One region of the Candidatus Mycobacterium wuenschmannii genome, then DNA from elsewhere that is predicted to be linked to it. Evidence: riboswitches for the same ligand, from Rfam matches in the RefSeq annotation. Region 1 holds a riboswitch; each other region holds the start of a gene.
What was found. Region 1 has a riboswitch for cobalamin ahead of PT015_RS23730 (PPE family protein). Riboswitches for the same ligand answer to the same signal wherever they lie in the genome.

Region 1 (7,921 bases):
CTATCTCGGATTCGCCGCGCGACTGTGGTCCATCGGGCTGGGCGCGGCCGCCGGCTATGGGATGGTCGTCGACCTCCCCCCGCAGCAACTGCTGTTCCGCGAGAACGACGGTCAGATCGCGCTGCACCTCGAACACCCCCGGGCGAAACAGGCCGGGGATCTTCGAATCGAGTTGACCGACATGCTCTTCGAGCGTCATCTCGACCCGCTTGCGGCCGCGCTGCGCCGGCTCGGCCCGATCTCCTCGGGACTGCTGCGTGGCAATGCGGCGTCGGCCCTACTCGGCGCCGCGCGGGTGTTCGACAGCGGCGGCGCCACCACCGCGGGATGGCTGCTCGCGCGCGACATCTGCACCGACCCACGGCTCAGCACCGCGGTTCGTTTCAGCGATACGGGCTACCGCCGCACCAGTTGCTGTTTGTATTACCGCACGCCTCGTAGCGGGCTCTGCGGAGATTGCGCCCTGAGCAGGGTGCCGGAAAGGGAACTCGATGATCGACTTTAGCCCCGCCATTCAGGACACCGAGGACAACGGCCGCGAGCAGGTCTGGCCGCTACCGACCGACGAGCAGAATCTGCTCAGCCTGATCACGCTGTGCTTCGAAGAGTATTGGGACGACATCTGGTTCGGCGTGCTGGTCGAGGGCGCCGCCTGGGAGGTCGCCGCGCCCAACCCGCCGAAGCGGATATCGATGTACGACGGGTACGCGACGGTCGACTTCGGCCGCTGGCACTTTCACCTGTGCATCGGGGAGCACAAGGACAGCGGTCCCGAGCTCGGCCGCATCCGTCGCTGCGCGCGCGCCGAGTTGTACCGCCGGATCGGCAAGGACGGCGCCCCGACGTCGTGGGGCGTGCGCCTGTTCAACGGGCGCGACGACCAGCTGATGACGCTGATGCTGCCCGGGCCGTTCCTGACCAACACACAGCAACTGCGCGACGAGCCCGACTGGACGCAACTCGAACTGTGGGACCGCCTGCGGGCCAAGTTCCTCGGGTTGGACCCCGACCCGATTGACCGTTCCGGCAAGGGGTTTCGCCATGGCTGACGCGCGCCACGGCTGAGCCGTCAGCAGCAGTCCTCGCCGCGCCAGGACTTGACGCCCTGCCAGATCGCGGCGGCGGCGATGCCCAGACCGATCGCCGGGTCGAACCACCAGACGCCGGGCCAGATCGCGGCGACCGCCAGGCCGACCAGGACGGCCGCGGCCTGGGCGCCGCACAGGTAGTTCTGCGTGCCCTCCCCCGCGGTGGCCGCCGAGCCCAGTCGCTCGGCCAGCGAATGCTTGGCGCGCCCCAGAATCGGCATCAACACCAGCGACAGGGCCGTCAGGACGATGCCGACGATCGACGTCTCGGCGTCGTGCCGGTCCAGGATGTGGTGGACGGATTCGGCGGCGATGTAGGGGGCGGTCAGCCAGAACGACCAGGCGACACCGAGCTGGGCGCGGCGTTCGGCGGTCGCCGAAGCGGTGCGCGAACCGGAGAATCGCCAGGCCACCATCGCGCTGGCCAATGCCTCCGGCAGGCTGCCCAGCGCCCACCCGGTCAGTGCGATCGACCCGACCGACAGGCCCTGCCACAGCCCGACCACGCCCTCGGTGAGCATCGCGACCATGCTGACCCAGGCCAACCGGTAGGCCCATTTCGCACCGTGCTGCCAGCGCGAATCGTGCGCGACGGCAGGCGCGTGCCCGTGCTCGTGGCCGCAGGCGTCGGCGACGAGGCCGGCCTGATCGGCCATCGAACGGGATTCGGTCACCCAGCGATGTTAGGTCAATTCGCGGCGCCGACGGGACAGCCCGACCGTCAAGCGGGCGTCAAAGGCCGCTTCAGGGTGCAGACGATGCTCCACTCGAAGTAGAACTCGCCACCCTTGTCGTACCCGGCGAAGTGGTGCGACACCTGGACCCGCTGAACCGAGGAGTTCACCACCTCCCAGCCCTCCGCACCGTGGGTGTTGAGGGCCCGGTTCGCCTCGTCGATGACAACCTGCAGGGACTCATTGGTCACGCTGATGAAGGTGGTCTCCCACCGCTGCGGGGACCAGTTGCCGTCCGATGCCACCCCTGAGGCAGGCGAAGGTGCGCTCATAAGGCCGTACCTTATGCCGCCGTAGGCCTCGAAAAGTGAATGGCAACTGACCGGTGCGTTAAGTGATGTCGCTGAATTGTGGCCCAGCGCCACAAGGTAATTGCCAGCATCGGATGGCTACCCTGGCTGGCATGGCGCGCACCGACAACGACACCTGGGATCTGGCAACGAGCGTGGGAGCCACCGCCACCATGGTGGCCGCGGGCCGCGGCCGGGCCACCCGCGAGGGCCAGATCGACGACCCGTTCGCCGAACCGCTGGTCCGCGCGGTCGGCGTGGACTTCTTCACCCGCTGGGCCAACGGCGAGATCAGCGGCGACGAGGTCGACATCCCCGGCCACCCGTGGGGCATGCGGCCGATGACCGACCTGCTGGCCGTGCGAACCCGCCTGATCGACCAGTTCATCGCCGACGCGACGGCCTCCGGCATGCGTCAGGTGGTGGTGCTGGCGTCCGGCCTCGACGCGCGCGGCTACCGACTGTCCTGGCCCGACGACGCCGTGGTGTTCGAAATCGACCAGCAGCAGGTGACCGATTTCAAGACCGCGACCCTGGCCGCCGCCGGCGCCGAGCCCACGGTCGACCTGCGCGCGGTCCCGGTCGATCTGCGCGACGACTGGCCCGCGGCGCTACGGCAGGCGGGCTTCGACGCCGGGGCGCCCACCGCGTGGGTTGCCGAAGGTCTGTTGGCGTTCCTGCCGCCGGATGCTCAGGATCGCTTGCTGGACAACATCACCGAGCTCAGCGCGCCAGGCAGCCACCTGGTGGTGGAGATCTTCCTGAGCACGCCGGAGTCGCTGGAGGTCATGCACGCGACGTCGGAGAAGTGGTATCAGCACGGCCTCGACGCCCGCCTGGACGACCTCTGGTACGGCGGCGAGCGCCATGATGTCGCGCCGTACCTGGACGCGCGCGGCTGGCGGACGACGCGGCACCGGTCGGCTCAGTTGCTGGCCGACGCCGGGCTGTCGGTACCGCAGCGTAACGACGGTCAGACCGAAAACTATTACTGCACAGCGCAACTCGGCTAGTTGCCGGCCAGCAGGCATTGCCAGTAGCCGACGTCATGCCAGGCGTCGTGCTTGAAGCCGGCCTCGCGGACCCGGCCGACGAACTCGAAGCCGTGCCGTTCGTGTAGTCGCACGCTCGGATCGTTCGGCAACGCGATGAGCGCGACCGCGCTGTGAAATCCGCTGTCGCGCAGCCGATTCAGTAGCTCGGCGTAGAGCGCGTCACCGGCGCCCCGGCGATGCGCCGAGGAGTCGACGTAGACGGTGGATTCGACGGTCCATCGATAGGCGGCGCGCTCGTTGTACGGCCCCGCGTACGCGAAACCGATCACCCGCTCGTCGGCGACGGCCACCAGCCACGGGAAACGCTGGTGCCGCAGCGTCCACAGGGCGCGCACCTCGTCCAGGCTCTGCGGCTCCGTCCGGAAATTGAAGACGGAGTGCTCGATGTAGTGGTTGAGGATGTCGCGAACCCGCACCAGGTCGTCCTCGGTGGCCGACCGAATCCGCACGCCGCTCATGTCGGCTTGCCCGTCACGGAGTCACCGTACATTGGCCGCGATACCGGCGCCGGTGTGGCAAAATCATCCCGTTAGGCGATGACGACAGAGGAAGCCGGTGCAAATCCGGCGCGGTCCCGCCACTGTCATCGGGGAGCGACCCTCACCAGCCACGGCCACCCGGCCGGAAGGCGAGGCAAGCAGCGATCCGAGAGCCAGGAGACTCACGTCCTCGCATCCTGCAACCCGGGGCGGTCGACCCCGAGAGCGAGGGTCTCCCATGGCGCGGTTGTTGACTTCACTTCTCGGCGGCCGAAAATGACCGCCCCGATCTGGATGGCGGCGCCACCTGAGGTGCACTCGACGCTGCTCAGCAGCGGGCCGGGGCCGGCGTCGCTGCTCGCGGCCGCGCAGGCCTGGACGACGTTGAGCACCGAATACACCGAGGCCGCGGCCGAACTGACCGCGGTGCTGGACGGCGTACTGGCCGGCGGCTGGGAGGGCCCGAGCGCCGAGTCCTACGCGGCGACGCACGCACCGTACCTGGCGTGGCTGGCGCAGGAGAGCGCGAACAGCGCCGCGATCGCCGCCGAGCAGGAGACCGCGGCAGCCGCCTACACCGCCGCGCTGGCCGCGATGCCGACCCTGGGCGAACTGGCCGCCAACCACACCACGCATGCGGTGTTGTCGGCGACGAATTTCTTTGGCATCAATACGATTCCGATCGCACTCAACGAGGCCGACTACGTCCGGATGTGGGTGCAGGCCGCGACGGTGATGGCCACCTACGAGGGCGTCTCGGACGCGGCGGTCGCGGCGGCGCCGCACTCGCAACCCGCACCGGTGATCATGAAGGCCTCGGCGGCCGATGCCACGACTCCGTCGGCGCCGCCAGCGTGGTTCACCCAACTGCAGCAATATCTGGAAGGCCTGTTCCCGCAGCCGCCGTACCCGAACACCGGCGACTTCCCGCTCTACCAGCAGCTACTCGACTTCTTCAACCAGATCGGCTACACCGGGGTCAACGACCCCATTGGCGCGTGGCTTCAGGGACTCGACCCGTCCTGGTTGCCGCCGATCGGGGTACCGGGGTCGTGGCTGGCCTACACCGGCAACCCGCTGAGCTACCTCAATCCGTTCAGCCTCGCCTACGTGCTGTCGGTACCGCTGGATCCGGGGTCCTACATCGCCTTCACCAGCATCGTCATCATCGATGACCTGCTGGCGATCGTCTACACCGCCGCGGTCAATCCGCAGGCGTTGATCCTGGTGGCACCGTTGGCGCTGGTCGAGATCGTCGGGTCGACGATCGGCAACACCATCCAGGTGTTGCACTACATCCTCGAATCGACGCTGATCCCACTGCTGCCCGCCCTGCTGCCGGCCACGGCCGCCCTGGTTCCGCTGGCCGCCGCCCCGGCCGGGCTGGCGGGACTCGCGGGCCTGGCCGGCCTGGCGGGTCTGGTGCCGCCGCCCACCGCGCCGATCTTGGCTCCCGCCTTCGCGATGGCCCCTACCCCGCCGCCGCCGCCCGCGCCCGCACCGATGGCCCCCGCGGCCGCCCCCGTGACGGTGGCGCACGCCCCGGTCACGGCGCCCACGCCGCCTCCCCACCCACGCCGGCGGGCCCGACGGGCGTGACGATGCCCGCGTACATGTACATGGTCGGCGACCTTGGCCTCGCCTCCCAGGCCGCGAGGGGTGCCAGCAAGCGCGTCGCCGAGACCGCCGTCGACGATGCCGAAATACCCGCTGCGGCAGCGGCTCTCGAGGACAAGCAGCCGGTGCAGCGTCGCCGGCGTTCGAAGGCCACCATGATCGGCCGCGGCTACGAGTACATGGATATCGACCAGGATCTGACGGTGACCGCGTCGGACAGCGGCGCCGGCCCGCTCGGGTTCGCCGGCAGCGCCGCCCGCGCGGGCACGACCGAACCGGGCGGGTTGGCCACGCTGACCAGGGACCAGTACGGCGGCGACTCGACGGTGCCCATGCTGCCGGGGACGTGGAACCCGGACGTCGACTGAGGCCGCCGGGCGGCAGGTCGCTGTAGCGTGCAGCCATGGTGGATTTTGCGCTGCGCTCGTGCGGATTGCGTGGGCACGCGACTTTTGCTCCGGACGAGCCGGAGCTACGCGAACGCTTGACGGTCGAGACCCCGGTGGGTGAGGCGTGGCGGTGCCTGCGGTGCGAAACGTTCGTGGTGGGTCCGCCGCGACGCCGCGGGCCGGCGAACACCGCACCGGAGATCCCCCGCGGGCGGTTCCTGCGCGACCGCACGTTGATGCGTTTGCTCGCCGTCGAGCGCGCATTTCGTGCGGTGATCTTCCTGGTGGTGGCCGCCGGTGTGCTCAAGTTCAGCGGATCACGCGAGCATTGGCAGCGCGTGCTGGACAAGGACATGCCGTTGCTCAAGCCGCTGGCCGACCAGATCGGCTGGAATCCCAAGCATTCGAAGCTCGTTCACCAGATCACCCACGCCTTCGCGTTGTCGTCGTCGACGCTGCAGTGGATAGCGATCGGCCTGGTCGGCTACGCGCTGATCGAACTCATCGAGGCGGTCGGGCTCTGGCTGATGCAACGCTGGGGCGAGTACTTCGCGGTGATCGCCACCAGTGTCTTCCTGCCGTTGGAGATCTACGAGATCACCGAAAAGATCACCGCCCTCAGGATTTTCGCGCTGGTGGTGAATATCGTCGCGGTGGTGTGGCTGTTGTGGAGCAAACGGCTGTTCGGCCTGAACGGTGGCGGCAAGGCCTACCGAGCGGATCACGAGGCGGAGAGCCTGCTCAGCGTCGAGACCGCAGGGCTGAGCGGAATCGCCTCGGGCGCAACGGCCTGACTACGACTCGGGCTGCAACACGTGCGCGACCGCCTGGGTGCGGTTCTGCACGCCCAGCTTCGCCAGGATCGCCTCGACATGGTGGCCGACGGTCTTGGGGCTGATGTGTAGTTCGGCGGCGATCCCCGGGTTGCTCAGTCCCGCGGCCAGCAGATCGAAGACCTGGCGTTGCCGCCCGGTCAGCGCGTGCGGGTCAGACAGCTTGTCCGCCTGCCTTGTTCGCGGTGCCGGCTCGCGCAGGCCGGCCACCCGCTGCTGGGCGCGCCGCGCGGCGGCCTTGGCGCCGAGATCGCGGAAGGTCTCCAGCGCCTGTTTCACCGCGGGCATGTCGCCACCGAGCCTGGCCAGGGCAGCGTCGTAGGCGCAGCCGCGGTCGGCCCACTCCCGGGCGGCGGCCGCCCAGTCGCCGCGGATCTCCAGGTCGAACGGGGTGGGCGCGTCGCCCTCGACGGCATCAATCGGCCTGCCGGACAAATGGATCCAACGACGCAGGCTTCCGAGCAACCACGGGTCGGCGTGCTCACCGGCCGCGGCCAGCCCTGCGCGGGCCTCTGCGACGGCCCGTTCGTCGTCGCCGGCCAGCCAGGCCACCTCGGCCCGCGCCGCCCACACCACGCCGAGATGCACCACATCGCCCGGTGCCGCGCCGTTGACGGCCTCGGCCACCACCGCGACCGCCGGTGACTGGCCGCGCCGCGCCCGCAGCAGGGTCAGCGCCACCAGCGGCAGAATCCGGTGCTGCGGGCTGAGTTCGGGCCGGGTCAGAATCTGCTCCGCGGTGGCGGCGGCGAGATCCCAGTCGCCGCGATGCAACGCGACCAGCGCGGCCGCCGACGTCAGCAGCGAGCTGAACATGTCGAGGTCGTGGTCGTCGCAGAACCGCATGGCCTGCTCCACATAGCTGTCAGCGCGGGCCAATTCGCAGCGCAGCACCGCGTACCAGTAGATCAGCACGCCGAGCACCCCGGCGTGCTCTTCGAGCCCCGGCGCCGACAACGCTTCGTGCCAGACCGCTTCCAACTCCTCCCAGCCGGCGCCGGTGCTGAACACCGTGGTGAGCGCCAGGTACCCGCGAGCCCGCACATCGACTCCCGCATCACGTAATTCGCGGCCCAATGCGTGCGCCCGCATGGCGTAATCGGCGCAGGACGGGTCCAGGGCGAGCGCACTGATGTGGGCCATGTTTATCAGCGACCACGCCAACTGCGGCGACGGGCCGAGGCCTTCGAGCAGCCGCAGCGATGCATGCGCGGCCTCGATCGCCTCGGCGGCGCGCCCCAGCGGCTGCAGCAGCCGCGACAGCCAACGCAGGTCGTCGCCCTCGGCGATCGGGTCGGAAAGCTTGCGGCGCAACTCGATTGCCTCGCGCAGCGAAACGACCGCCGGGTCGGCCTGCCCGCTCAGGTAGCACGCGAAGGCGTGTCGCTCGAGCCAGCCGACGCGCTCGTCGTCGGTCGCGGCCGCCCGCCGAAGGG
Region 2 (7,921 bases), 2.5 Mb from region 1:
CCGCTGCGCCGATGGCGGGCACCACCAGCCAGCCGGCGCTGAGTTCGATCGTGGCCGCTGCCGCGCACACCGAATACGACACCGGTTTGTCGTTGCCCGCTATCTGCGACCTCGAGCCGTATTGGGAAGCCCTGCGAAAGGTCTACCGTCCGTTCGAATCCGGATTGCCATCCCCGACCGGACGCGTGTACTCCCACGAGATTCCCGGCGGGCAGTTGTCGAACCTGCGTCAGCAGGCGATCTCGCTCGGGCTGGGCGACCGGTTCGAGCAGATCGAGGAGAGCTACGCGGCTGCGGACCGCGTTCTGGGCCGGCTGGTCAAGGTGACACCGTCCAGCAAGGTCGTCGGTGACCTTGCGTTGGCGTTGGTGGCCGCGGGCGCCTCGGCCGACGAGTTCGCGGCCGAGCCCGACCACTACGACATCCCCGACTCGGTGATCGGATTCCTGCGCGGCGAGCTCGGCGACCCACCAGGCGGCTGGCCGGAACCGTTGCGCAGCAGGGCTCTTGACGGCCGTGGCGCCGCCAAGCCCGAACAGGAGTTGACGGCCGAGGACGAGGATCAGATCTCCCGGCCCGGACGGGTGCGTCAGGCCGCACTGAATCGGCTACTGTTCCCCGCGCCGACACGGGAGTTCCTCAGCCACCGAGAGGAATTCGGTGACACCTCGAGTTTGAGCGCCAATCAGTTCTTTTATGGACTACGACACGGCGACGAACATCGGGTGGAGCTGGAGAAGGGCGTCGAGCTACTGATCGGGCTAGAGGCGATCTCCGAACCCGACGAGCGTGGCATGCGCACTGTGATGTGCATCCTCAACGGTCAGCTCCGGCCGGTGCTGGTCCGCGACCGCAATGTCGCCACCGACGTGCCCGTCGCGGAGAAGGCGGACAGGAGCAATCCCGGCCACTTGGCAGCTCCGTTCGCCGGCGTCGTCACTGTGGTTGTGGCCGAAGGGGATTCGGTCGCGGCGGGACAGAACGTCGCGACCATCGAGGCGATGAAGATGGAAGCCGGCATCGCGGCGCCGAGAGCGGGCACGGTGAAGCGTGTGGTCGTAGCGGCAACCGCGCAGGTCGAGGGCGGAGATCTACTAATCGAGCTCGACGAGTGAGACTGCGTTGTCGTCGGCGTTCGGCGACCAGTAGTCCAGCATTTCGGCGAACGTGTCGAACGCCGGCGCCGAATTACCGTAGGGCGCTTCGAAATGCAGGCTCAGCGGAAAGCTGAGGTCGACAACCCCGTCGATGACGCGCTTGTACAGGTCGAGCAGGTCGCGTCGCTTGGCCGAGGGCTCGCTGCCGGCCAGCCGCCGGACGAAGGCCTGTTCGGCCGCCACCGCCGCATTGCCGGGATCCTGGATGAGCCAATCGATCAAGCCGTTCTCGGTCTCCATTTTCGGGACGAAGCCGAACGACAGCAGGATTTCGGGCCGGTGGTCAGTGGTACGGGCGAACTCCTTGAGAAACGTGACGATGGCGTCGGAGTACAGCAGCTGCGTCATGCCGAACGTGGCGCCCTTGTCGCACTTGAAGTGAAAGCGTCCGCGCTCGCCGTCACGCGTCGGAATCAGGATCACGCCGCGGTTCGTGACGACATCGTCGAAGATCGACAACGCGTCGGTCGGCGCAACACCGGCGCCCTCGCCGTCGTTCATCGTCCTCGGTACGCCGACGAAGATCACACCGTCGAATCCGGCGTCGCTGAGGGCGCCGATCCTATCCCGCAACGCAGCCTCGTCCAGGAACGCCGTGACCTGAGTGCACAACCCATGCACGCCAGGCAGTTCCGGGCTGATCAGCTTCCAGAAGTCGAGCACATCGAGCTTGGGTTTCATCTCCACGGGCCGGTCGTCGTCCTCGGCGATGATTCCCGGCATCATCACATGGCCGACCCGCCCCGCGATGCCGGACTTTTCCGTGTAGCGCAGCACCTTCAGCGCTTCTTCGTGAGCCTGCTCGGCTCCGTGATCTTGGTTGGGCGGTACCAACTCCAGTGCGATGGTGTTCAAGGGCACGACTGGTCTCCAGCTATCGTCAGGATGGAGATCGCCCACGAACGTCTGCCCACGCGGTCGCCGACCGCAGAGAAGGACATCCGCCCATTCCACGAGGCGATGCACCGCCGGACGCGGCGCGCCCGGCACAGCTGGCAGGTCTTCGGACTCGCAGGCGCGCACTTGATCAGTGCACCTAATGGCCGTCGCTTCCCAGTCGATGTGACCAGTGCCGTTGACGGCGGTCGTTCCTGCATACCGCTGCGGGACAGTTCCGGTTTCTCACCGGATTCCCTCTCGCGGCGCCGAGAGCGCCGCTCGATGCCAGGGTCGTTGCGGCCCCGGCAGACCAGTTGCGCGGTCATCGTACCTTGGGTGCTAGTGGTTCGCGGCCAGCAACCGATCCACTGGACTTCCACTCGTCGGCGTGTGTCGAATGCGAGCAGGCCGCGAGCGAACTTTGATGGGCCACCAGAACCAGCGACCGAGCAGTGCTGCGACAGACGGTGTCATGAAGGCGCGCACGATCAGAGTGTCAAATAGAAGTCCGAGGCCGATGGTGGTACCGACCTGACCGATCATCCGGACGTCACTGACCACCATGGAAGCCATCGTGAACGCAAATACCAGGCCGGCGTTGGTCACGACTTTGCCTGTGCCGCCCATGGATCGGATCATTCCGGTGTTGAGGCCGGCGTGGAGTTCCTGTTTGAATCGGGACACCAGTAGCAGGTTGTAGTCCGAACCCACCGCCAGCAGCACGATGACCGACATCGCGAGTACCAGCCAGTGCAAGGGCACGCCCAACAGGTACTGCCAGACGAGAACGGACAGCCCGAACGAGGCGCCGAGAGAGATCAGCACGGTTCCCACGATGACGGCGGCGGCGATGAATGCCCGGGTCAACACCAGCATGATGATGAAAATCAAACAAAGCGAGGCTATCCCGGCAATCACAAGATCCCACTTCGCTCCCTCGGAGATGTCTTTGAAAACGGCTCCCATACCGGCCAGGTAGATCTTCGAGTCTTCCAGCGGGGTTCCCTTCAGCGCCTCCTCGGCCGCCGTGCGGATCGCGTCGATACTCGCAATTCCCTCCGCCGATGCGGGATCGCTGCGGTGCAGGATGATGAATCTGGCGGCACGGCCGTCAGGGGACAGGAAGTTGGCCATCGCGCGCTTGAAGTCTGGGTTCGCGAAAACCTCAGGGGGCAAATAGAACGAGTCGTCGTTCTTGGCGGTGTCGAACGCGTGACCCATGGCTGAGGCGTTCTCGCTCATCGTGTCCATCTGGCTGAAGATTCCCGACATGGTGCTGTGGGTTGTGAGCATCATGTCGCGCATCTTTGCCATCGTCTCGATCATCGGTGGGAACTCCGAAATCATCTGCGGCATCAACCGATCGAAGTCTTTGATGTCCGTGACGAGCGTGTCGAACTTTGCGCTGATCCGGTCGACGCCATCCATCGCATCGAAAATCGATCGCAGCGACCAGCACACGGGGATGTCGAAACAGTGTTTCTCCCAATAGAAGTAAGAGCGGATCGGCCGCCACTCGTCGTCGAAATTGGCGATGTCGTCTCGCAGTTCGTTGGTGATCTGTTGGATCTCTGAGGTGTCACCCACCATGTGATGGGTGGTGGCGACGAGCTGCGCGGTCACGCCATAGATCCGCTGCATCGAGGCGATCGTCTTGTCCAGCTCGTGGGCCTGCTCGAGCATGTCGTTCATCCGGTCGCGCTGAAATTTCATTGTCTGGACTGAAGCCGCGTTCTGCATGCTGATCTGGAACGGGATCGTGGTGTGGTCCATCGTCGTCCCCTGGGGCCGAGTTATCGCCTGCACGCGAGAAATACCGGGAACTTTGAAGATGCCCTTGGCCAGCTTGTCCAGAATCAGGAAGTCGGCAGGATTGCGCAAGTCGTGATCCGCCTCGATCATCAGGATCTCAGGCTTCATTCGAGCTTGGGAGAAGTGCCGGTCGGCGGCGGTGAAACCCTGGTTGGCGGGAATGGACGTGGGTAGATATGCGCGGTCGTCATAGCTGGGCTGGTAGCCGGTCAAACTCACCAGACCGACGAGGGCAATCGCGCCCGTCGCAAGCAGGATCGGCAGCGGCCAGCGGACCACCGCAGTCCCAACTCGTCGCCAACCGCGGAAATTCAGCTGTCGCTTCGGGTCGAACGCGCCGAAGCGGCCGCCGACGACCACGACGGCAGGTCCCAACGAAAGCGCGACGAGGACAGCGACCAGCATGCCGACCGCGCAAGGCAGTCCGAGCGTCTGAAAGTAGGGCATCCGCGCAAAGCTCAGGCAAAAAGTTGCGGCCGCGATCGTCAGACCGGACCCGAGGATGACGTGGGCGGTCCCTTTGTACATGGTGTAGAAGGCGGCTTCGCGGTCCGCGCCGGCGTGCCTGGCCTCCTGATACCTGCCCACGAGAAAAATCCCATAGTCGGTCCCGGCGGCCATCGCCAGCGACGTGAGAAGGCTGACCGCAAACGTCGACAGCCCAGCCAGTCCGACATGCGCAAGCAGCGCGACAGCGCCTCGTGCAGCGGACAACTCGATACCGACCGTGAGCAAGAGCAGAAGTGCGGTGACGGTTGAGCGGTAGACCAGGAGAAGCATGATCAAGATCACCGCGACAGACGTCAGCGTCATCTTGATCATCGACTTGTCGCCGCTGGCATGCATGTCCGCGGCCATCGCCGAAGCGCCGGTGACGTAAGCGCTCACCCCGGGTGGTGGCGCTTCGCTGTTGACAATGGCGCGAACCGCGTCCACCGATTCGTTGGCTAGTTGTTCGCCTTGGTTGCCGGCGAGGTTGACCTGAACGGTGGCTGCCCGCGCGTCGTTGCTCTGTGCGCCGCCCGCGGTGAGCGGATCACCCCAGAAGTCCTGAATACCAACAACATGCGCCTTGTCCTGGCGGAGCTTGCGCACCAGCTTGTCGTAGTAGGTGTGGGCGTCGCTGCCCAGAGGTTTGGCACCCTCCAAGACAATCATCGCCACGCTGTCGGTCTCCCCTTCTTTGAAGGTTCGACCGATGCGCTTGAGCGCCACCAGCGACGGTGCATCTTTGGGACTCAACGACACCGAGCGCTCTTGTCCGACGACTTCCAGCGGCGGAACGCAGATGTTGAGGGCCGCGACCACCGCTATCCACAGCAGGATGATCGGGATGGCGAATCGGTGAATTGTCCTGGCCAGCAACGGGCGGTCGGCTTCGAGGTGCTCGCTCATCGAAGTAGGTAATCAGGAGAAGATTTAACGTGTTGTACCACAGAGTTTTCCGTCATGAGAGTCTTCCGAGTAGCGACAGACGGCAGCATCGACGATCGCTTCCATCGATTGTTGTTGTGTTTTCAGCTCGCCGACAGCTTCGACACCGAGGGTGACGGTCGGGTAGTCGGAGAGGTAGTCCGCGTACGAGCGGCCGCCCAGCATCATGCCCAAGGTGATCCAGGCGTCGACCACCGACCACCGTCGCGGGTTCAGTTGAGCCCAATCACTGCTGTCCACGCGACTTTTCCACTCGGCAATGTCGAGTTCTTCGGAGCCGTAACGGCCCAAGAAGTCTCGATACGCGAGCTGTTGTCCCCGCACTACTGTGAGGCCGCATCGGGGTTGCGATTGGGGTTCGAGAGCCAAAATGCTGACTGCTGCCGCTCGGGCAGTGGTGACCTCCTCGGTAAGGGTCAGCGCGGGACGAGCACCCAGCGCAGCGCAGGCGTCGGCCACGGCCACCAAAACGTCTGCCGAATCGCGCATCTGGTAGTCCTCACCCAGCACTCTGGGCAGCCGGATCAGCCTGAAGTCCAGGTCTGGACGTGAGCTCGCTACCGTAATCTCGGCCAGCGACTTGGATGCCGCGTAGGGGTAGGGCGCCCGTCGCGGGTCGGTGACGCGCGCCGCCGTCACATCGGCGCTCACGACGTGGGTCGACAAGTGCGCCAACATTGCGCCGCGGTTCGCGCAGAGTTCGGTGAGCTGCGAGACGAACTCGACGTTGGCGAAGCGAAGCTCGCGGTAGGGGACCAGGACATTGGTGTTGCCAATGCAGTTGATCACCGTTCCGGCGTCGGCCACGAGGTGGGCCACGTCGGCGGCGGCGAATTCCGACGGGAGGTGCTCGACGCGCAGGCCGCCCGAATCGCGAAGCGCCACCCACGGGCCGTGTGCGGGCAGATCCGTCCTGGTGACGAAGACGAGCTCCGGGAGATCTGCACCCGATCGTCTGTGGTCGAGATACGCCTGGGCAAAGCCGGTGCCGAGGATTCCCGTTGCGCCGAGTACGACGATCGAGCGTTGCCCTCGTCTCTCGGTCGACCGTCGATCGATCGAGCCCGTTATAGACGTGCGCGCGGTGAGTTCCGACAGATCCTGTTCGATGCAGTCTGCGGTGGCGGTGTCCATCCAATCGTCCACCAGCGGCTCGGACTCGACGAGGTTGATGGCGGTGTCCGCGCTGATCAAGTCGAGGATGGTGATGTGCCAACCGAGATAGCTGCGAGACTCGGGCAGGATTCTGATGAGATCCAGCGAGCCGACACCCTCATCGAGAAGTGACGACGACGGCCCGATGCGCCGTCCGAGACAGCCACTCCAGATCTCCGCGAGATCGATCGCACGTCGCGCCGGCTCAGTCCCTTCCGTTGTGTCTCTGCGTATTTCGGGCACCATCCGTAAGACAGTGCTGTCGACCTTGCCGTTGGGTTGACGCGGAATGCTGGGGACGTCGATGACCAACGAGGACGGCACGCGCAGGTTGGCGAGGATCAGGCTGATGCGTGCCGCGACGGTGGCGTCCTCGGCGCCCCGACGGGTGTGGTGGGTTTCGAACCAGACCGCCAGCCTGCCGTCGTGCACCTCGACAGCGACGTCGGTGACGTCAGGATCCGCGGAGATATTCCTGATCACCTCGGCGGTGTCGATGCGCTTGCCGGAGACCTTCACCACGGCGTCTTTTCGACCGGCGAACACGAAAAACCCGCGTTCGTCGAGGATTACGCGGTCGGCGGTGGCGAACGCGCGGCTCCGTGAGCCGTCAGGGGTGGCCACCGCGCCGAAGCCGGCGTTGTCGCTGCCGAGGTAGCCGTGGGAGACCAGGTCGCCGACGACGACGACCTCACCGAATGCGATGAACACGGTGCCGGCCACCAGGGGCCGGCCCAGCCTGAGTCTGGCTGCAGCTTCGACCGTCGTCTGCGAGTCGACCAGCGGCAAGTAGGTGACAACCACCGTGGTCTCGGTGGGCCCATAGGTGGAGATGAGCGAGACCTGCTGGGTGCCAATGGCATCGACCCATTTGTCGACGGCGGTAGGACGGACAGGTTCACCACCGATGACGATGTGGCGAAGCCGGGAGCGCCGCACAGCCTCCAGGGCGCTTGCGTCGTCACACAGCAGGTGCCAGATCGCGGTCGGGAGATCGAGGATCGTCGATCCACTGACGGTGAGGTCCCGAACGAGCGCCACCAGGTCACCGGTTCTGGTCGCGGTCGACCGGACGAGACCCGAACCGCACATGGCGGCAACGAAGATCTCCTCGACAGAGATGTCGGACGTCAGCGGCGCGCATTGAAGCACGATGTCATCCGCCGTCCACCCGTACCCTTCCCGCGTCGCCTCGCAGAACAGCGCCAACGATCCGTGCGAGACACGGACCAACTTGGGTTGGCCGGTCGATCCCGAGGTGGGCATCAGATAGGCCGTCATCTCGGCGAGGGTCGGATCGTGCGCGACGCCGTCGATGCGCCGATCGATCGCACGACATGCGTCGTAATCCGGTTCGGCGAGTTCGGTATTCGCGACGTCGACCAGGTACGTCCCGGGGAGGTCGCGGTGGTCGGCAATTGTCTGCGCGCGCGACGACATGCCGGCCGGATCATCGCAGACGCTGTAGCCGCATCCTGCTAGGT
Region 3 (7,921 bases), 2.5 Mb from region 1:
CGCGCGCGGTGAGGGCCAACCAGATCGCCACCACGACGAACACGCCCTGAATCATTCCGCCGACCATGATCGCGTGCGGCGACGCCGCCATGCCCCGGCGCAGATGGTCGACGACGTGGACCCCCCAACCGACGCCGAAAAGTATTGCCGCCCAACGAAGATTGCGTTCGGCAGCGGTGGCGGAGTGCGGTAGCTGAGTTGTCATCTCGGATCACCGTCCTGAAGTGCTTGCCCTCCGTTCTACTACTACGCATGGTAGTAATCAAGGGGTTCGGGCGAACCCAATCCGCCGGGCTAGAACACGTTCTAGTCTGGCCGTCATGGGATTCCTCAAACAGGACACTCCGCAGATCGATTTCGAGGAGTGGAGCAAGGGCACCCGGGCGGAGAAGATCATCCCGATGGCCCGGCACTGGGCCGAGGTAGGCTTCGGCACCCCGGCGCTGCTGCACCTCTTCTACGTAGTCAAAATCCTGCTCTACATTCTGGCGGCGTGGCTGTTGGCGCTGACCACGACCGGTATAGACGGCTTCACGAACGTCGCGCATTGGTACGCCGAACCGATCGTGTTCGAGAAGGCCGTGCTCTACACGATGCTCTTCGAAGTGGTCGGCCTCGGCTGCGGATTCGGGCCGCTGAACAACCGCTTCTTTCCCCCGATGGGATCGATCCTGTACTGGCTGCGACCCGGCACCATCAGGCTGCCACCGTGGCCGGGCCGGGTGCCTCTGACGAAGGGGGATAGTCGTACCCCGCTCGACGCGTTGCTCTACGGTGCGTTGCTGGTGCTGCTGACCATCGCGGTCTTCTCCGACGGCACCGGACCGGTGCCCGCCCTCGGGACGACGGTCGGGGTGCTGCCGGCCTGGCAGATCTGGGCCGTGTTGGGTGTGCTGGCCGTGCTCGGACTGCGCGACAAGGTGATCTTCCTGGCGGCCCGCGGCGAGGTGTACGCGTCGTTCACGGTCGCGTTCCTGTTCGCCGGGTACGGCGTCGACATGATCCTGGGCGCCAAGCTGGTGTGCCTGGTGATCTGGCTGGGCGCGGCGACGTCGAAACTGAACAAGCACTTCCCGTTTGTCATCTCGACGATGATGAGCAACAACCCCTTGTTCCGGACGAAGTTGCTCAAACGTCAGTTCTTCGAACACTTTCCGGATGACCTGCGACCAGGTTGGCGGTCACGCTGGCTCGCGCATTTCAGCACGGCAATCGAGGGATTAGTGCCGTTGGTGTTGTTCTTCAGCCACGGCGGCTGGGCAGGTGCGATCGCCGCCTTCGTGATGCTGTGCTTCCACTTCGGCATCCTGTCGTCGATTCCGATGGGCGTTCCGTTGGAGTGGAACGTCTTCATGATGTTCAGCGTGCTCGCGCTGTTCGTCGGCCATGCCTCGGTCGGACTGCAGGACCTGACCACGCCGCTGCCCCTGCTGTTGTTCGCCGCCGTGGCGGGCACGGTCGTGACCGGAAACCTGTTGCCGCGCAAGGTGTCCTTTCTGCCCGGCATGCGGTACTACGCCGGCAACTGGGACACCACGCTGTGGTGCATCAAGCCGTCGGCGGAGGCGAAGATCGCCGCGGGCGTCGTCGCGATCTCGAGCATGCCCGCCGCCCAGTTGGAGAAGTTCTACGGCAGCAAGGAAGCCGCGCAGATTCCGATGTACATGGGATATGCCTTCCGCGCGTTCAACACTCACGGCAGGGCACTCTTCACGTTGGCCCACCGGGTGATGGTGGGTCACAACGAAGACGACTACGTGCTGACCGACGGCGAACGCGTAACCAGCACCGCCATCGGCTGGAATTTCGGCGACGGTCACTTCAGCAACGAGCAGTTGGTTGCCGCGCTACAGCGGCGCTGTCACTTCGAACCGGGCGAGGTCCGGGTGGTGATGCTCGACGCCCAGCCGATCCATCGGCAGACCCAGCAATATCGTCTCGTCGACGCCGCGACCGGAGAGTTCGAGCGCGGTTACGTCCGGGTCGCGGACATGGTGACCCGCCAACCGTGGGCCGACGACGTGCCGGTGCACGTCCATGAAAGTTGACACTTACCGGCGATTGCTGCGTTCGTGGCGCGGCGGCGTTCCCGGCCGTGTGACGGCGGCCTGCGACGATCTCGCCGGCAATCGCGAAACCTGACCAACGTGCCTCTTCAGCGGCGCGTTCTCCCCGCGCCAGACTCATAGTCAGCTAATTAGGAATTCGATTGAAAACTGACAACACAGTGAGTCAACGACTGTTTGCTCAGCGCCTCGAACCTGGCTGACTCTCAGTTGAACCAGCGAACAAGCTGTTCAGACACTCAAATATTTATTGGATGTGTGTCTTGTTTCTTACCTTACTCAAAGGTAATGTTCCGCCACGCCATGTGGTCTACGCCACAGTCAATTGTTAGCAAAGGAGATGCCGTGCAGCTGGTACGTACTACCGGTAACCACGGGGGGAACATCGAATTGCGCTCATCGGGTGCAGCCACCCGGATGCGCGCGTGCCTGGCCGGTGCCGTCGCCGTCGTCGGAGCCGGACTCATCGCCACCAACCCGGCCGCGACGAACGTCGGGCCCGCGGTGGTACATCGCGACGTGCAACTGGTCAACGTCGACGCGATCGCCGACCTGGCGGCCGCGACCGACCCGCTGAGCGAATGGTCCAGCGTCTTCACCGAGGCAGCCGCGAACCTTCAGGCAATCGGCACCGAGATCCAAGCCGATCCGCTGCCGGTGCTGTCCGAAGTGATTGCCAACCAGCTGGCGTTCGGCCAGACGATCGGTTCGAACCTGTCGGATCTGGCCAGCGGCCTGAACACCTTGTTCACCGAGCAGTTGCCCGCGCAATTCCAAGATCTCATCACCGGCATCGGCGCCGGGGACATCAGCGTGTCGGTGAACAATTTCACCGAAGGCCTGCTGATCGACCTGCTTCCCGGTGCGTCGTCGCTGGTGAACATCTCCGAGATTCCCGGCGAGATCGCGCAGAACCTGGCCAACGTGTTGACCAACGATCTGTCCAACGTGGTGCTGACGGGATTGCTGTCTCCGACGGCGGCGCTGCTGGGTACGACGCAGGCTTTCGCCGACAGTGCGCAGTCGATCGTCGACGCATTCGACGCGGGGCAGACCGACGCGGCATTCACCGATCTGCTGAACATCCCGGCGGTTCTCACCGGCGCGTTCCTCAACGGCTACGACGCCACGGACACGCTGGGAATTTCCTACGCCGGGATCCTCTCGACGTTCGAAACCGGCATCAGCCCAGGGCTTCTCGACGAGTTGCTGGTTCAACTCCCGCAGGAGATCGCCCAGACGCTGGCCGGCGACGGGACGCCCGCCACGCTGGCCGCCGACTGGAGTGCGTTGCTGGCCGAGTTCGCACCCAACCTGGCCGCGGACGCGCTGTCGGGCTTCTGACGAAGAAGGCCGGGCGCCGAACGTGAAACTGCTGCGAGGATCGGGCGATTGCCTCGCAGCAGTTTCACTCTCGACGCTGATGTCAGGCGCTGGCGCGGACTTGCTTCGTCGCCTCGACCAGGTTGGCCAGCGACGCGTTCACCTCGTCGGGGTTGCGGGTCTTCAGGCCGCAGTCCGGATTGACCCACAGCCGTTCAGCCGGAACGGCTTTCAGGGCCTCCTGCAGCGACGTGGCGATCTCGTCGGTGCTCGGCACCCGCGGCGAGTGGATGTCGTAGACACCCGGCCCGACGCTGTTGGAGAAGCCGATCGAGTTCAGGTCGTCGAGCACCTCCATGTGCGAGCGGGCCGCCTCGATCGAGGTCACGTCGGCGTCCAGGTCGGCGATCGCCCCGATCACCTCGCCGAACTCCGAGTAGCACAGATGGGTGTGAATCTGCGTCGAGTCCGCCACGCCCGAGGTCGCCAGCCGGAACGCGCCGACGGCCCAGTCCAGGTAGGCCTGCTTGTCAGAGTCGCGCAGCGGCAACAACTCTCGTAGCGCCGGCTCGTCGACCTGGATCACCGCGATACCGGCTTCCTGCAGATCCACCGTCTCGTCGCGGATTGCCAGGGCCACCTGGTTGGCGGTGTCGGCCAGCGGCTGATCGTCGCGAACGAACGACCAGGCCAGGATCGTCACCGGTCCGGTGAGCATGCCCTTCACCGGCTTGTCGGTCAGCGACTGCGCGTACTTGGCCCACTCCACCGTCATCGGGTGCTGACGGGTCACGTCGCCGAAGAGCACCGGCGGACGCACGCAGCGGCTGCCGTAGGACTGCACCCAGCCGAGCTTGGTGGCGAAGAAGCCGTCCAGTTGCTCGGCGAAGTACTGCACCATGTCGTTGCGTTCGGGCTCGCCGTGCACCAGCACGTCCAGGCCGAGCGACTCCTGCAGCCGGATCACGTCGGCGATTTCGGACTTCATCCGCTCGGTGTATTCGGCATCATCGATCTCGCCCGCGACCAAAGCCGCACGCGCCTTACGAATCTCGACGGTCTGCGGGAACGACCCGATGGTCGTCGTCGGCAACGGGGGCAGGTGCAACCGCTCGACCTGTGCCTCCCGGCGCTCGTCCGCTGGACCCCGTTCGGTGCCACCGGATTTCGCGATCGAGTCGAGACGCTCACGCACTTTGCTGTTGTTCAGCCGCGGGTCCTTCTGCCGCGACGCGACCGCGGCGTTCGACTCGGCGATCTCGTCGGCCACCGCCTCGCGGCCGTCCCTGAGTGCCCTCGCCAACGTGGCGACCTCGTGCACCTTTTCGGCGCCGAACGCCAGCCAGCTGCGCAGTGCATCGTCGAGATCGGTCTCCGGCTCGAGCGAGTAAGGCACGTGCAGCGTCGAGCACGACGTAGAAACAGCAACCGCCCCAACCGATCCCAGCAGGCTGGCCAGCTTGCTCAGCGCGGCTTCCAGGTCGGTGCGCCAGATGTTGCGACCGTCGACGATGCCGGCCACCAGCGTCTTGTCGCGCAGCCCCAGAGCCGACGCGATCGGAGCATCGGCGCCGTAGACCAGGTCGACGCCGATCGCTTCGACGGGCGTGCGGGCCAGCGCTGCGAGGGTGTCCCCGGGGTTGCCGAAGTAGGTCGCGACGTGGATCGCCGGCCGCCGGTCCAGCGCGCCCAGGGTGCCGTAGGCCCGCTCGGCGAACGCCGCGGTGTCGGCGGAGATGTCGGTGACCAGGGCCGGTTCGTCGAACTGCACCCAGTCCACGCCCTTGTCGGCGAGCTGACCAAGCAGGTCGCCGTACAGCGGCACCAGCTCGTCAAGCCGGTCGATCGGGGTGCCCGCGCCGTCGACCGCCTTGCTCAACAACAGAAAGGTGATCGGGCCGATGACGACCGGACGGGCCGGAATGCCTTGATCCTGAGCCTCTTTGAGCTCGGCCAGCACCTTCTCGGGGTGCAGCGAGAACTCGGTGTTGGGCCCGATCTCCGGGACGATGTAGTGGTAGTTGGTGTCGAACCACTTGGTCATCTCCAGCGGTGCGATCTCCGCCGTGCCACGGGCCGCAGCGAAGTAGCGGTCCAGATCGTCAGCCACGTCCTCGACGCGAGATGGCAACGCGCCCACCAACACTGCGGTGTCCAGCATCTGGTCGTAATACGAGAAGGTGTTCACCGGCACCGAGTCGAGTCCGGCGGCGGTCAGCTGGGACCAGGTGTCACGTCGCAGCGTGGCGGCGACCTTCTCCAGGTCGGCGCGGCTGGTTTTGCCCTTCCAGTAACTCTCGGTGGCGCGTTTGAGTTCGCGCTTCGGGCCGATGCGCGGCGAGCCGGTCACGGTGGCGGTGAAAGGTGTTGCGGTCACGGGTTTCGTCCTTCAATCGACGGGGTGGTCACCGCCAACGGACGCAAACCGATCCGGCGCAGCGCACACAGCTACTGCAACCGGTACGGCCAGTCGCCCATTCCACGAGGCGGTGAGCCGCCAGGCGCGGCGCGCCCGGCACAATCGGCAGGTCTTCGGACTCACAGGCATGCACCGGGTGGTGCTCCTACTGGCCGTCGCTTCCCGGTCAGGTGACCAGTGCTATTGACGACGTTCGTTCCTGCATACCGCTGCGGGACAGTCCCGGACTCACACCGGGTTCCCTCTATGAAGCACATCTAACATGCTTCATTCGATGCCGGCTCCGTCGCGAACGATGGAACCGGCAGACCGACTGCGAGGTGGATATTACCTGCTCGCGAGTGCTTCGAGTATCGGCACGTCGCCGTTGTTGAAGTCGATGGTCTGCCGGACCGTCGACGGGTCGTGCAGCACGGCGGCCGCCACCAGCGCGACGTCTTCGCGCGAGACCTCACCCTTGCCTTCGCCGATCTCAATCCGGCCGGTCGACGGCTCCAGCGTCAGCCGGCCGGGGCCGAGCACCGTCCAGTCCAGATCGGTGGCCCGCAGATGGGCGTCGGCTGCCGCCTTGGCCTCGGCGTAGGGGAAGAACGAATTATCCTCGGCCACACCGTGATCGGGCCCGGCGCCGAAGTACGAGACCATCACGAACCGCTTGACACCGGCCTGCCCGGCCGCGTCGATCACCCGGATCGCGGCGTCGCGGTCGACGGCGTAGGTGCGGGCCGGGTCGCCGCCACCGGCACCGGCGGAGAACACCACGGCGTCGTAGCCCTTGACGACGTCGGCAAGCGCGGCGGTGTCCAGGTGCTCGACATCCGCGACGACGGGGTGCGCGCCGGTGGCGGTGATGTCGTCGCCGTGATCGGGATTGCGGATGATCGACGCCACCTCATCTCCGCGGTCGGCGAGCATGCGGGCCAGATGCAGGGCGACCTTTCCGTGGCCGCCGACGATGACTATGCGCAACATCCCTCCGACGTTACCCACTGGTAGGGCACCCCGGCCGTGACCCAACTAAGCGGTTGGTCAACAATCGACGGAAGACCTCATGTCAAAGGAGATAGAGCCATGGCTGAAGCCGTCATCGTCGAGGCAGTTCGTTCACCGGTCGGGAAGCGCAACGGGGGCCTGTCCGGTGTCCATGCCGCCGATCTATCCGCGCAGGTTCTCAACGGCCTGGTTCAGAAGGCCGGCGTCGACCCGGCGCTCGTCGACGACGTGATTTGGGGCTGCGTCATGCAGGCCGGCGAGCAGTCGATGGACATCGGTCGCACCGCGTTGCTCGCGGCCGGTTGGCCTGAGACCGTGCCGGGCGTGACCGTCGACCGTCAGTGTGGTTCCAGCCAGCAGTCGATCCACTTCGCCGCCGCCGGTGTGGTCGCCGGGCACTACGACGTCGTCGTCGCCGGCGGTGTCGAGTCGATGTCGCGCACCCCGATGGGCGCCTCGTTGGCCAACGGTGGCAACCCGTTCTCGCCGGGCTTCAAGGCCCGCTACGACCGGACGCCAAACCAGGGCATCGGCGCCGAGATGATCGCCGAGCAGTGGGGCTTCGACCGCACCACGGTCGACCAGTTCTCCCTCGGCTCGCATGACAAGGCCGCTGCCGCACAGGATTCCGGTGCGTTTGACGACCAGATCGTCGGCATCAAGGATCAGGACAACAACGTCGTGCTCAAGGACGAGGGCATCCGCCGCGGCACGCCGATCGAGAAGATGGCTCAGCTGAAGCCCGCCTTCAAGGAAGACGGCGTGATCCACGCCGGTAACTCCAGCCAGATCTCGGACGGCTCGGCGGCACTGCTGATCATGACCGCGGAGAAGGCAAGGGAGTTGGGGCTCAACCCGATTGCCAAGGTGCACACCGCCGTGCTGGCCGGTGCCGACCCGGTGATCATGCTGACCGCACCGATCCCCGCCACCCAGAAGGCGCTGAAGAAGTCCGGTCTGTCGCTGGACGACATCGGCGTGTTCGAGGTCAACGAGGCCTTCGCGCCGGTGCCGCTGGCCTGGCTGAAGGACATCGGCGCCGACGAGAAGAAGCTGAACCCCAACGGCGGTGCGATCGCGCTCGGCCACCCGCTCGGTGGATCCGGCGCCCGGATCATGA

Region 2: another riboswitch for cobalamin. It lies ahead of PT015_RS11555 (mycobacterial-type methylenetetrahydrofolate reductase); the one in region 1 lies ahead of PT015_RS23730 (PPE family protein).
Region 3: another riboswitch for cobalamin. It lies ahead of metE (5-methyltetrahydropteroyltriglutamate--homocysteine S-methyltransferase); the one in region 1 lies ahead of PT015_RS23730 (PPE family protein).

What each region holds. Positions count from the first base shown of each region.
Region 1 is NZ_CP126981.1:4,915,929-4,923,849, reverse strand. It holds gene PT015_RS23760 (ATP-binding cassette domain-containing protein) at 1-505, shown strand, start outside; gene PT015_RS23755 (DUF7676 family protein) at 492-1,049, shown strand; gene PT015_RS23750 (cation transporter) at 1,070-1,762, opposite strand; gene PT015_RS23745 (hypothetical protein) at 1,810-2,094, opposite strand; gene PT015_RS23740 (class I SAM-dependent methyltransferase) at 2,226-3,125, shown strand; gene PT015_RS23735 (GNAT family N-acetyltransferase) at 3,122-3,625, opposite strand; cobalamin riboswitch at 3,689-3,830, shown strand; gene PT015_RS23730 (PPE family protein) at 3,923-5,245, shown strand; gene PT015_RS24780 (PPW family C-terminal domain-containing PPE protein) at 5,248-5,631, shown strand; gene PT015_RS23725 (DUF2127 domain-containing protein) at 5,667-6,446, shown strand; gene PT015_RS23720 (helix-turn-helix transcriptional regulator) at 6,447-7,921, opposite strand, start outside.
Region 2 is NZ_CP126981.1:2,454,274-2,462,194, reverse strand. It holds gene PT015_RS11560 (pyruvate carboxylase) at 1-1,115, shown strand, start outside; gene PT015_RS11555 (mycobacterial-type methylenetetrahydrofolate reductase) at 1,095-2,018, opposite strand; cobalamin riboswitch at 2,135-2,322, opposite strand; gene PT015_RS11550 (MMPL/RND family transporter) at 2,376-5,243, opposite strand; gene PT015_RS11545 (AMP-binding protein) at 5,268-7,921, opposite strand, start outside.
Region 3 is NZ_CP126981.1:2,427,576-2,435,496, reverse strand. It holds gene PT015_RS11455 (hypothetical protein) at 1-205, opposite strand, end outside; gene PT015_RS11450 (DUF3556 domain-containing protein) at 321-2,048, shown strand; gene PT015_RS11445 (hypothetical protein) at 2,412-3,410, shown strand; gene metE (5-methyltetrahydropteroyltriglutamate--homocysteine S-methyltransferase) at 3,493-5,766, opposite strand; cobalamin riboswitch at 5,896-6,105, opposite strand; gene PT015_RS11435 (SDR family oxidoreductase) at 6,136-6,780, opposite strand; gene PT015_RS11430 (thiolase family protein) at 6,880-7,921, shown strand, end outside.